DNA from 4 places in the Paenibacillus sp. J22P90 genome. Region 2 is predicted to be linked to each of the others. Evidence: riboswitches for the same ligand, from Rfam matches in the RefSeq annotation. Region 2 holds a riboswitch; each other region holds the start of a gene.
What was found. A riboswitch is a leader RNA that binds a small molecule or an ion and turns the genes downstream of it on or off. The one in region 2 is predicted to bind cyclic di-AMP.

Region 1 (3,237 bases), on a different contig from region 2:
GGCAAGGAAGGCAGCATCGAGTTTAAGCTCACGCATGCTTCCCCCGTCGACTGGGTGCGTATTGATCCGAAGTATACGCTGATCCTCGAGAATAAGCACATCAACAACTATTATCAAACACAGGTAGATACAAAGTGGCAAATTCGTTGGAATCTCGGCATTATTCAGCTCCTGCAAGCCATATTCGGCTCTGTCGCCTGGTAAAAACATGGCTTACGTCTTACGACAAACTCAGCGTATGCTTACGAAGCCAGTTTTCTAACGAAAACTTTAAGGAGGGACCCTCGTTGGCCACCTATATCAAATCCGGCTTCAGGGCAGCTATGGCGCAGCCTTTTGCCACGATCATTTTGTTCCTGTATCAGATGGGTTGGGGTATGCTCCTGTATAAACTTGTGCAGGGCATACTCGTCCCCCTTATGCATCGATTTCCTGGCGGTGAGCAGCCTAAACAGGCTTTGCAGATCTTTCTCGCTGAAGGCCAGTTTCAACTCATGAAAACAGATCTCAGCCATTCATATTTATGGTGGCTCGCTATTCTACTTGGTGTGCGGATGCTGCTGACCCCTCTTTTAAATGGCGGGGTCTACTATTCACTCACGCATGCTTATCAGAACGCTGGCTATCGCTTCTTTCGGGGGATGAAGCAGCTCTTTCTCCCCTTCCTGCTTGTGTATCTCATCCGAATCGCACTTACTTCACTTCCGCTCATCTGGGTGATCCCGAAAGCTTCTTATATCCTGGGGCATAGCGGTTCCTACGAGCAGCTTGCTCTCAAGCTTATGCCTTGGATACTCGGCTTACTCCTCTACGGCTTTTTTCTACAACTTTTGTTTATGTATGTGCAATTTGCGATCGCAGCTAAGCTAGGTATCACGTCGACGGTCATCTCCTTCTTTCGATATTCGCTGCCTATTGTTGGACTTGCCGTCATCCTTCTACTTTTTACAGGACTACTGGCAGGGGTCACGGTCACGGCCACCTACTTATGGGCAGGACTAGTAGCGCTAATCATTTATCAGTTGTACCCGCTCTTCCATATTTTCTTCCAGATTTGGGGCATTTCGTCCCAATATCAACTTCTTTCTGCCAAAATAACCAATTAATAGCCAGTAAAACAGTGAATAACCAGGCATTCATCCCCTTTCCATGAGAAAGGGGCTTTTTTTTGTCTATTTTCCGAACTATTCCGCTGTTTTCTTGTCTATTTTTTCGTTTTAAAAGAGGATTTCCTTTCTTTATGACGAATAACAAGGACTAGCATCAAAAAACCAAATATTTCATGCCGAATTCCTCAGTTTATGGGGAAACGGGGGAACCACTCCGGGTGAATTGATCTTGCAAGACAGGGATCATAGGGAACCTTCAACCGAACCCTCCAGCTAACCTCGTAGGCACCGGAAGGAGACAAGCAGTTGAAGAAAGTTGTTGGTCTTGTATTTAGTCTTGTTTTGTTTTTGAGTGTTAGTGTAGGAAGCGTTTTCGCAGCAGCATCCGATATGGATAAAGCGGTAGATGACCTTCTAGGTACGCCTTACAGATGGGCAGGAACGACAACCAAAGGTTTCGATTGCTCTGGTTTCACGTCCTACTTGTTTGACGAGTTCGGCATTGACCTTCCACACAGCTCGAAATCACAAAACAAAGAAGGCTACTGGGTTGACAAAAGTGATCTTCGTAAGGGCGATCTTGTATTTTTCAACACGGATGGCAGCGGTATCTCTCACGTAGGCATGTACCTTGGAGATGGTGAATTCGTTCACTCCGCTACAAATCAAGGTGTTGTTAAGAATAAGTTGAGCGAATCCTATTATGCGAAGCGATATGTCTCAGCTAGACGTGTTCTCTGGGATGATATCTACAATCAACTAACTGCTGAATCCAAGTAAGTTCTCGGACAAGAATGAGGCCCTGCTAGCTTTGCTCGTAAGAGCGGCTTGCAGGGCTTCATTCATTTGAATGAGGATAACAGCGTATACTAGCGATACAACGATAGGCCCTTCGGCCTCGAGGAAGGAAAGGTAAGCATGGACAGCACAACCAATAAGACGAATATGACGCAACCCCCTTTTCCGGGCATTATTCAATCCATCGATGAGATTAGAGCGGATATTGGGGAGCCGCATCCTGCCGTTCAACATAAGGTTATCAATCAAATCGACGAGCACGCACGTGCGTTCATCGCCAAATCGCCTTTATTTTTCTTCTCTACGTCGAATGCGGACGGCTTGAGTGACGTGTCGCCCCGCGGGGATGCTGCGGGATTCGTACGAGTCTTAGATGAGCGCCGCCTCATCTTCCCAGAACGACTTGGCAATCGTCGACTCGACTCCATGCAAAATCTACTGACCAACCCGCAAGTCGGCCTCCTATTTATCATCCCAGGGGTTGAGATGGTACTACGCGTCAATGGTCGCGCATGGCTGACGAAGGACGAGGAACTGCTGTCGACAATGCAGCTGAACGGAAAATCACCGATCGCCGCTGTCGGCGTCGAGGTGCAGGAATGCTTCGTGCATTGCAGTCGCGCTCTCAAGCTGTCGAAGATTTGGGATACGGCTACGTGGGTACCCGAGCAGGAGCAGCCGGACGGCATGGATATGTTCCGTGCGCATGTGGCATTGAACGGGATCGCGTTGGAGGAGTAGAGTACGCGAGGTCAAAAGCATTTAGCCAAAAAGTGTAACTTGACATAGCATGTGAGCCGTCCTATAATGACGGCATGTCGTTTTCTAGGGTTCCGCGGTGCGCAAACGCCGGCTGGTCCAAGGGAAAACACACAGCGAATACGCTGTGGTCACGGAGGGAGAAAAGCCCGGGAGTCTATCGCAACATTTGCGATATTCCCGGGCTTTTCTCTGTTTTTTTGTGGCACACTATCAACAATGTTTCCTACAGAAGGAGTGTTCATTATGGCATGGTTATTTCTCGCTATTGCAGGCGTTTTCGAGGTGGTCTGGGCCATCGCATTGAAATTTTCCAACGGATTCACGCGGCTTGTCCCCTCTATTGTCACGATTATCGGCATGATTGTTAGCTTTTATTTCTTAGCTGTCGCAACGAAAACCTTACCCATCGGAACCGCCTATGCGGCATGGACCGGCATCGGCGCCGTCGGCGCGATTATCATCGGGACTCTTTTCCTCGATGAGCCCGTCAGCTTGCTCCGAATCCTGTTTATGATTCTAATCTTGGTTGGAGTGCTCGGACTGAAATTCACATCCGGGCATTAGAACG
Region 2 (3,237 bases):
TTGTCGGCTTGCAGCTTCGAACGGATACGCGCCGCAGACTGATTGTGGAGCAGACGGTGCCACCATTTTTTCGGCATGAATTGTGGAAGAATAACCATGATCGACTGCTTCTCCGACACGTGTGTGTCGATGCGGTCAATGAATTCGGCCAGCGGCTTCAGGATCGTTCTATACCGCGATTTGAACACAACCAGTCGAACACCCGGGTCCCAAATCTGCCACTTCTCCTGCATCGATTCTTCGTCCTCATCGGAGAAAGAAACATAGAACGCGATGACGTTAGGCGAGAGCGATTTGGCATAGTTCAGGGTTTGCTCAACAGCTTTATGAATCCCGGCCACGGGTACGATAATGACGGGTTCTTTCGTACAAACGCGGTCTTGTGTGATATCAATGCGCAGCTGGTTGGCTACATCATCGTAATGGTGACTGATTTTCGTAATTAACCAGAGAAGAATCGGTGTCACGATAATGACGATCCAAGCACCCTCGCTAAATTTTGTCACAGAGAAAATGATAAGAACTGCAAAAGAAACGATGCCGCCTAGTCCATTGATGATCAATTTCCAGACCCAACCGGCTACGCGCTCCTTTAACCATTTACGAACCAAACCTGCTTGAGCTAGTGTAAAAGATAAAAATACGCCGATCGCATACAACGGAATAAGTGCATCGGTCTTCCCTTTAAAGCCGATCAGAAGCAGACTCGCCAGCACACCAAGCGTGACGATGCCGTAATGATACGAAAGACGATCTCCACGGAAGGAGAACATACGCGGAAAGTTTTTGTCCTGAGCCATGATCGATGCCAAAATCGGAAAGCCGTTAAAGCTCGTATTGGCAGCGAGCACGAGAATAAGCATCGTAGCGATTTGCGTCGCATAATACATCACGCCACGGCCAAAAGCTTGCTCCGTCACCATCGATAGCACGGAAGTATGCCCGTTATGATCCGGGGCAATCCCGTATCCTAAGGCAATAAGGGTTACGCCCCCGAACACGATGGCCAATAGGCCGCCTAAGGAGATGAGCGTACGTTTAGCATTTTTGACAGAAGGCGTTCGGAAATGCGGGACAGCATCAGAAATTGCTTCGATTCCCGTCACGGCTGAACAACCGGAAGAGAATGCTTTGAGAAGTACGAATAACGTTAATGAGTTCGTCGCAGCACTTGGTACGAATTCAATGGCATGCGTATTGAGGGAGCCGGTCATCATATCGAAGATACCTTTCCCTACTAACAACAGGATACAAAAAATAAAAAAGTACGTTGGAATCGCAAATACGGTTCCTGATTCAGATGTACCTCGTAAATTAATCCAAACCATAATCCAAACTAGAAAGATTGTAAGTGGTACGATATACGGCACCGCCGAAGGAAAAGCCGAAGTAATCGCCTGCACACCGGCTGAGATCGAAACGGCCACGGTCAAGGTATAATCGATTAGCAGTGAGACACCAGTAAGACGTCCCCATACCATGCCTAAATTCTCTTTGGTAACCATATAAGCGCCGCCACCCATGGGGTAGGCTTCAATCACTTGTCTATAGCTCAGCACGAGCAATAAAATCAAGGCGATGATGGAAATCGCAATCGGCAAGGAGAATGCAAATGCAGCAATCCCTACCGTCGCGAGTTCTAACAGAATTTGCTCTGTCCCATACGATACAGAGGATAAGGCATCCGATGAAAGGATGGGGAGAGCTTTCCAGACGGGCATTTTCTCCGACTCAATCTCGCTCGACTTTAGCGGCTTACCAAACACAATTTTTTTTAATGAATCACTTGTCATTCGTGGTCGTTCCTCCAATAAATTGCTAATCTCAACGTTCTCATTTGAAAAATGGACGCAAAAAAACACAAGGAATGACCTTGTGTTTTAAACACATGTTCTCCTTTCTCACGATCGCTTACGAGGTTAGCTGTCGGGTTCGGGCCGCGAGAAATCTGCCCTAAAAGGTACTTACAAATCCGTACCGTTATTCACCCCATGTTACTCGTGGTTCCCCCGCTTTTCTTAAACAGAAAATTAAGCGAAATATTCAACTGTTCATGTACGTGTTGAATACTACTCTCTTCTACTCACATAGTAAAGGTGGGAATAAACGTAAAAAGCTCTCTTCCACCTCGCGATTGCTCCAATAATTCGCTTACAATTATATGATTCGTTGATTATCTTCCATTTTCGTAGGTACTCTGGGTATTTCGCAAAAATGAAGGAGGACATACCGACAATTGAAATCACGCCAGCTAATGGATGTCGGCATCCCTTATACACTTTTATACAATCGTGTAATTCACCCAATCTATGCGAGTGCCGCCCATTTTATCAAAAAACTGTTGTGCACGATAATTGTCCGGTGCTGTGATCCATGACATGTAGGCAAAGCCGTTTTCTTTGGAATACGTTTGGCACTTCCGGAATAAGTCTTCTTCTGCAGCAGTTTCCCGAAATGGTTCGAGAAAGAAGAGGTCATTCATGATCGTGATAGGACTAGCTTTCATCGAACTCCAGGCAAAATATAGCGTTGCAAAGCCAATAAGATCGCCATCTTTGACGGCTACAAACTGGATACCCCCTTGCTCCTGGAGCAAGGTGCTGATCAGTCGATGAAGATCTGCCGACTCAGGCCGCGGCTTCTTATAAAAACCTACAATATAGGCAACCATAAGCTCTGTTAATGCCTCTACATCCTTCATTTCAGCTCTTCTTATTATATGATCCATATGATTCCCCTCCATCATTTCATGAATAATAATACATATTAAAGAATAAATATTCAATTGCAAATTATTTATCCACTACCAATTCATTGACACACCGAATTCACTATGCTAAACTGTAACAAATTATATTATAGTTATAGATCGGAAGGTGTACTATGTCAAACAACGCAACCACTTCTAATATAGAAACAACGCATGATCAAACCGAGGTAAATAGCCGCTTGCGGGAAACCCCGGTCTCTTGGCTGCTCTGTTTTACTATAGTACTTGTGATCATGAACACGATGATGTTCAATCTCGCTCTACCCAAAATTGCCGTCCAGTTCGAGCTCAGCCCCTCAACGGCATCGTGGATTGTCACGGGCTATTCGATCATTTTTGCGATATCTTCAATCACCTATAGCCGTTTGTCCGACTTTGTCCCTATGCGGAGGCTCTATGTCATTGCCCTGCTTTCGCTCGGCGGCGCATCGGTCCTAGGACTTTTCACGGACAGCTTCGGACTGTTG
Region 3 (3,237 bases), on a different contig from region 2:
CCATGATGACTTGGAGGGACTTTGGCATTTCTGCCATTAGATCATTAATCTGTCCGTTGGCTGCCGTTGCTTGATACTTATTCATACCACTGGCCACTAGAAAAATAAGCCCTAAGCTCCAGAAAATCATCGATTTCCGATACGTTTTCAGTTCTCTCCAAAAAATATTCACTAGCTGTTCCCCCCTCTCACCCGCAGTTATACGGCATGAACATCCTTTTTCGTATAGATGAAGTAGCTGGCTGCAATCGAAACGATGATAATCGCGATGGCCGCAATGACATAAGAGGCTTCATAACTGGCATGCGCGAGCATGTATTTCCCACTAAAATATTTAAATGGCGAGAAATATCGTTTGGCTCCCTCCCCATCTACGGCAACGATCATTCCGATTACGAAAAAGGCAAACACCGTACCAAGACTGACGGATAAGACGGCTTTTATTTTAGAAAACACGACTGAAACAATGAATCCAATAGCTAGAAACATCAGCTGGATAAACAGTAATGTGAATGAAATCAATAGAAATACGTTCACATCAAAATCAACCGTTTTGACTTGAAGCGCCATTAGATAGGCTGCAATGATATAGATCACACAGGTTATTATTAATGAAACAACTGCCGCTAATAGCTTGGAAGTCAATATTTTCGTCCGTGTGACGGGCTTCGTAAGAAGAAAGTCTGCGGTTTTCTCACGAACCTCTTTGGAGAGTATTGACGTTCCCAAAACCATGGCTTGAATGGCTCCGCAAAGCGTAATGTACATAAAGATATACATATAGAACCCAAGTAAGGTACCAAACGTTTCAATTTGAATACCTAGCGCTTTCCTGACACCTTCTGGATACCCCTCTAATATCTTGGAGAATTCAGCAAAATCCTTAGAGACCGAAGGAAAAAGGGATAAGAATAAGACGATGACAGCAATTAAGGAGCACGTCCACGTGATCGTAGATTTCCGGTAAGCTCGCAATTCATGAAGGAATATATTCATTCCGTGTTAAGCCTCCTTCTCGTAGTAGTGCATAAAGATCTCCTCTAGATCAGGCTCTTCGATCCACAGATTTTCGATTTCTATCTCCGCAATTTTTCGCATCACTTGATTAATGTTGCCTTTAAATAAGAAGCTGGTTGTCTGTCCTTGGACATCAATGTTATTGACCCCGGTCATTTTGAAAAAATGAGGGTCGAGCGCTTGCGCCGTGTCAATTTTGAACCGCTTGAAATTGTTTTCTTTTAACGTGCTGATTTTCTCAACCGTCACAATCCTGCCTTCCTTAATAATCGCGACACGATCGCATAATCTCTGTACTTCACTCAAAATGTGAGAGGAAAAAAGAATCGTTGCTCCCCTTTTATTCTGTTGTTCGAGCAATTCGAAAAACTTTTGCTGCATGAGCGGATCCAGTCCGCTTGTCGGCTCATCCAGGATGATGAGCTTCGGATCGTGCAGCAGCCCTTGGACAATGCCCACCTTCTTTTTGTTGCCCAAAGATAGATCATCGATTTTTTTCGTAACATCCAAATTCATAATTTCGGCTAACTCATGGATTCGTTTCGTGCAATCTTTCTTGTAAAAGCTAGCCGAATACTTGAGCAGGTCGATCACTTTCATGTTGTCATAGTAAAAAACTTCCGACGGCAAGTAGCCGATTTCCTTCTTAATTTCAGGCGCAAACTGGATGCAGTCTTTTCCGAAAATTTTGGCACTGCCGCTCGTTGGAAAAATCAGAGACAGCAGCGTTCGAATCGTGGTTGATTTCCCTGCCCCATTCGGTCCAATAAACCCAAAAATCTCCCCTTCTTCGATTGTAAAACTAACATCCGTAATACCTCTTGCATTCCCATAGGTTTTGGTCAAATTATTGATTTCAATAGCATGCATAGTATAGCCTCCTTGTAGCATTTATGTAACTTTTTGGGTTGATGGCATGCAAAAAGAAGCCCTAAGAGCAGAGAATCTCTACTCTCGGACTTCTTGATCATAACGAAGGCGAGGGTGCGGTTCTCTCTCAATGCACTTACGAGGTTAGCTGTCGGATTCGGACTTGAGAGCGTCCTACCTAATGCTTGTGAGCATCAGGATTCACCCCATGAAACCATGTGTTGCTTGAATGGCTTCGGTTGGTTCCCCCGTTTCCCAATTGGGAATTAAGTGGTTTCTTTTTACAAAAAATCAACTTGTCGTAATGAATCTTACGCCGATCTTTATCGAATGTAAAACGTGTATTCGCCTTTAATTATTGCAGATTTGACTTTGGCAGTCGATGAAAGCGCATTCATAGTAGAGTGACGTTGATTATCCCCTACTTTTCTGCTTATTAGTGCTTCTTAGGAATTAAGCATTATACAGCCGCCGATACTCCTGTGGCGTCAGTCCGGTATGCTCACGGAAACGCGCAATAAAGTAGCTGCTCTGGGAAAAACCAATATGCTCGGCCACTTGTTTAATTGTCCATTCGGTAGACATGAGCAGCTGCTTAGCTACAACAAGACGAGATTCAAATAGCCACACCATCGGGGTCCGCCCCATTACTTCGTGAAACATCCGGCTAAAATAATAAGTACTGAAGCCTGCCTGCTCGGCCATCTGCAAAAGCGTTAGTGGCATCGTGCAGTGCATACGAATGTATTCCGCAACCTCTCTCATTCGAGCACGCTTATCCAGTATTGTCACTGTTCCATGCGTCTCCGCACGTAAGGCAAGCTCAGCAAGCAGTTCATAGAGTTTTACGGCCAATTGCACCTCGTTCCCATCATGAGGCGATGCCAGCTCCAATAATCCCTCAGTCAGTTGTGTGAGCTTAGCTAAATCACTATACGTAAACAACCACACAGCTGAAGTGCCTTGATCGTTCAACAGCCTGTCGAGTCCCTCACCTGCAAGATGTACCCAGAATACTTGCCAGGGATCGTTCGGATCTGCCCGATACTCCTGCTCAAGACCCGCCCCGTAATAGAAGCCTTGTCCTGCTTCTAGACAAAATTCCTTCCCGTTTGCTTTAATATAGCCTTTACCGCTTAACACGATATGCAAATTGGCTTGTTGCAACTGCCCCTTAAACCGCCGCTCCTGATGTTCGGGGAATTTCGCATATTGGCCAATCATATCCGGATACACCGTGTAGTGTTTGTACATTGGCTCCGGTAATACATAGTGAATTTTCATGTGTCCTCCAAAACGCAAGAATCTGATACATGGGGCAAAATGTTAATATATACATAATATTATAAA
Region 4 (3,237 bases), on a different contig from region 2:
GAGTTGACCGCTTACCTCTTGCTCCACTTCCAAATAACCTTCCGTATGGACATAATCACCCAACATATAGGTAGAAGCGTCTGCAGAATCTGCATGTGTTAAAAAGAGAAGCGCCACTTTATCGTCCCCAACAACAAATCCAACCTGTTCCTTCACTTTAAACTTCTCTATAATTTTGCCATGATGGGATCTCACGATATGGTGAAACCGCCAAGCCCCATCCTCATTTACGATAAAATAAAGCACACGATTTCGGTGCGAATTGCTAAACTCCCTTGTCACGCCGATCATGCACACCTTTTCACCAACGCGTAAATACTCATCGATGATGTACGATTTCAATCGCAAGCGATGTGTATTTTTGCTATGAATGTAAGCTTCCATCTCGTCTATCGAGCGCTGATCCTTGGGATCTTGCTTGGTCGCATAGAATACTTCTTTAATGAACGTATCCGTTTGGAATTGCCGTGCCCCTTTGAAATGGTTATAGGTTTGAAAAAATTGCCCAATCACTTCCCGGATTTCTTCCGGTATGGCGGGACCCGTTTCTACGCTATACGTGCGATCTGTTCGACTCGACAATTTAATTTTATGAAACCAGTTTTTCCAGACACTGACTTGCATGTCGCACGCGTCACCTACTTTCTTCCAACCACTTTCCCATTATAGGCTATAATTCTCAAAAATTCGATAAAAATCGCACATATTCGCGCAAAAAAAAAGCATCTGCCCGCTACGCTTTCTTTTAAGAAAGCCATAACGAACATATGCTCTTACACAACTTACTGTTACTTAAGTTAGTCCTTCGTTTACAGCACGCGTTTGGCGCCTACATATCTGGAGCTCCAATAGGAGCTTGCGAGACTATCGACCACTACACCTCTGGACGTCGTTGCGGAAATGAATTGCTTATTTCCCACATAGATGCCCACATGATTGACGATGCCTGAAGCAAAGAATACAAGATCTCCTTCTTTTAAATCCGTCACTCTTGCCCCTGCTTGATCATACATCTGCACAGAGGTGCGCGGCAGCTCGATGCCTTTGGCCTCGTACACATAACGAACGAATCCAGAGCAATCGAAGCCCTTAGGTGTTGTTCCACCCCAACGGTAAGGCACGCCTTTAAAAGTCGAAGCAGCTTGAATAATTTGAGCCGAAACATTTGGCTGAACAGCCTTTGCTACTGCAGCTACTGGTGGCGGTGCAATCCAAGCTGGCTTGTGGGACTTCCCGTCCTCTTCGACGATGGCGATTTTATTCGCATCATTCCACGCGATCGCAGATCCAAACGTCTCTGTGATAAAACGCAAAGGAACATAGGTGCTTCCCTCCAGCAACGTCGGACTGCTTTCTAATTCAACTGGTTTACTGTTGACGATCGCTTGATCATCATCTGTCGTTAGTTGAATCGCCTGCTCGTCGTTCTTCAGCGTTACGACAACTTCATCACCTTGCTTCGCCCAGTCCACTTCATAACCTAGCTTCTCCGACAGCACGCGCAATGGCACCTGAAGCTTACCCTCCGTGTCGATAAACGGCTGTACTTCAGGGAATTGCACCAATTCGTCATTCACTTGAACCTTCACCGAAGAGGTGTCTGTCGCAGCTTGAGCTGCTGGAGCGTTGAACATAGCGATGGCTGCGCCTGCAAGAACGCATGAGCAAATAACACTTTTTGTAAAAAGTTTCAAAACATTGTCCTCCTTGAAGCCTCCGAGGTTAGTTGACGGGTTCGGGAAGAGGTTTTCCCTAGTGCGCTCCATTAGTCTACGACTAACTAAGCATCCATTCACCCCAAATAAAGAAGTCCCCCGTACCAGAGCTTTTGCTGCTCCGAGATTCGGCATTTTTTGTCTATGTTAGACTAGCATAGTTCGTTTTGGCTTGACAACCTTTGCGCGGTGGTAAGTGTTTCCACACCCCCCACAGGCTGCCTATAAACCTCTGTATATAGCACACTCTTGTAGGGACTAAACGTATCCTCTGTCAATGGGCTCGGATAACTCATGATGTGGAGCGGTAAGTCCTTTTGCCCTTCTCGAAGGGGAGGCTGAGCATAAGGAAATCGGTTCAAATGGAAGCCGCAGCGCTCATAAAATGCAATTCTCCGTTCGGCATCTGACGTACTCGGTGGCTCTACTTCAAGCACAATAGGTGTAGTAGCGCTGCTCATAAAAATCGTAAGCATTTGTTTTCCTATCCCACCGCCTCTACTGACAGCACTTACCGCGATATGCTCTACAAAACGAAACCGCTTAAAATCCCAGCTTGCGAGAAAACCAAGCAACTGGCCATCTGCATCTCTCTTCACATCAATGTTATAGCTTGGATGCGATAGCAGGGCTCGCTGCCCTTCATATGTCCTTATCTCGGTAACGGGAAATGCGGATACCATCAAATCGAATACCTCTTCAAACACTGCCTCATTCTCCATCTGTCTGCCCCTCCTGTCCAATCTATGGTTTCCAACTATCCCTTCCTAACATGCAACATCTTACCACTTAGAAAAAAACGCATGTGCAGCCGTGTGAAAACCTGCTGGCATCGCATGACCCATGAAGGGGTGAACCTCAATCGATTTATTCACAGATGAGATCCGATTATAAGCGGCAAAAATCGTCTCCGGCAAGCAAGTCATATCCTTCAAACCTACCGTCACGTGTACGGGTTGCCCAATACGATCGCCTAGATTCACGATATCAAAATAAGACATCGTCTTCAGTACGTCTGCCAAACGATCCGGGAATCTTGTCACAAACTCTGCCGCCTCGCTAAGCGAACTCGCGGATTGCAGGATGCCCAGATCCATATGACATAGATTGGGCACATGGGCAATTGCTGCTCGAATACGCTTCTCGAGCGCTGTAACGAGCAGCGTCAGCCCACCGCCCTGACTCCCACCGAATACGAATACGCGCTCGGTGTCTACTTCAGGCTGCTCCAGCGCGCAGCACACAGCACGCAAGGAATCGATAGCTACTGCGCGGTAATAGCTTTTTTCTGCATCCATGATGCCCTGTGTAATCCATCCCTTCGTCATACCGTGCTCCAGCGGCAGTGTATTTCCGCTATCTCCACCTTGCCCCCGAACATCAACCGCAAGCACCGCATACCCCATAAGCAACCAGGCGGCATGATCCTCTGGTTTTCCCTTGGATCCAGAGTAGCCAGGGAACGTGACGACACATGGAGCCTTCTTGTGGCTAACTTCCGCGTTAGGCAGAATTAGCCAAG

Region 1: it holds a riboswitch for cyclic di-AMP, as region 2 does, so the genes downstream of both, AC58UX_RS20310 (C40 family peptidase) here and AC58UX_RS12860 (APC family permease) in region 2, are expected to answer to the same signal.
Region 3: it holds a riboswitch for cyclic di-AMP, as region 2 does, so the genes downstream of both, AC58UX_RS26835 (ABC transporter ATP-binding protein) here and AC58UX_RS12860 (APC family permease) in region 2, are expected to answer to the same signal.
Region 4: it holds a riboswitch for cyclic di-AMP, as region 2 does, so the genes downstream of both, AC58UX_RS28245 (C40 family peptidase) here and AC58UX_RS12860 (APC family permease) in region 2, are expected to answer to the same signal.

The regions. Positions count from the first base shown of each region.
Region 1 covers NZ_JCAUAY010000006.1:25,565-28,801, forward strand. Annotated here, with positions in the region: gene AC58UX_RS20300 (M1 family metallopeptidase) at 1-204, shown strand, start outside; gene AC58UX_RS20305 (hypothetical protein) at 288-1,106, shown strand; cyclic di-AMP (ydaO/yuaA leader) riboswitch at 1,274-1,412, shown strand; gene AC58UX_RS20310 (C40 family peptidase) at 1,416-1,889, shown strand; gene AC58UX_RS20315 (MSMEG_1061 family FMN-dependent PPOX-type flavoprotein) at 2,028-2,648, shown strand; guanidine-I (ykkC/yxkD leader) riboswitch at 2,722-2,824, shown strand; gene sugE (quaternary ammonium compound efflux SMR transporter SugE) at 2,913-3,233, shown strand.
Region 2 covers NZ_JCAUAY010000003.1:582,578-585,814, forward strand. Annotated here, with positions in the region: gene AC58UX_RS12860 (APC family permease) at 1-1,793, opposite strand, end outside; cyclic di-AMP (ydaO/yuaA leader) riboswitch at 1,894-2,047, opposite strand; gene AC58UX_RS12865 (GNAT family N-acetyltransferase) at 2,282-2,728, opposite strand; gene AC58UX_RS12870 (MFS transporter) at 2,884-3,237, shown strand, end outside.
Region 3 covers NZ_JCAUAY010000010.1:72,285-75,521, reverse strand. Annotated here, with positions in the region: gene AC58UX_RS26845 (DUF2705 family protein) at 1-172, opposite strand, end outside; gene AC58UX_RS26840 (ABC transporter permease subunit) at 199-996, opposite strand; gene AC58UX_RS26835 (ABC transporter ATP-binding protein) at 1,003-1,887, opposite strand; cyclic di-AMP (ydaO/yuaA leader) riboswitch at 2,005-2,170, opposite strand; gene AC58UX_RS26830 (AraC family transcriptional regulator) at 2,341-3,171, opposite strand.
Region 4 covers NZ_JCAUAY010000012.1:882-4,118, reverse strand. Annotated here, with positions in the region: gene AC58UX_RS28250 (hypothetical protein) at 1-624, opposite strand, end outside; gene AC58UX_RS28245 (C40 family peptidase) at 810-1,694, opposite strand; cyclic di-AMP (ydaO/yuaA leader) riboswitch at 1,697-1,859, opposite strand; gene AC58UX_RS28240 (GNAT family N-acetyltransferase) at 1,868-2,437, opposite strand; gene AC58UX_RS28235 (acetylxylan esterase) at 2,498-3,237, opposite strand, start outside.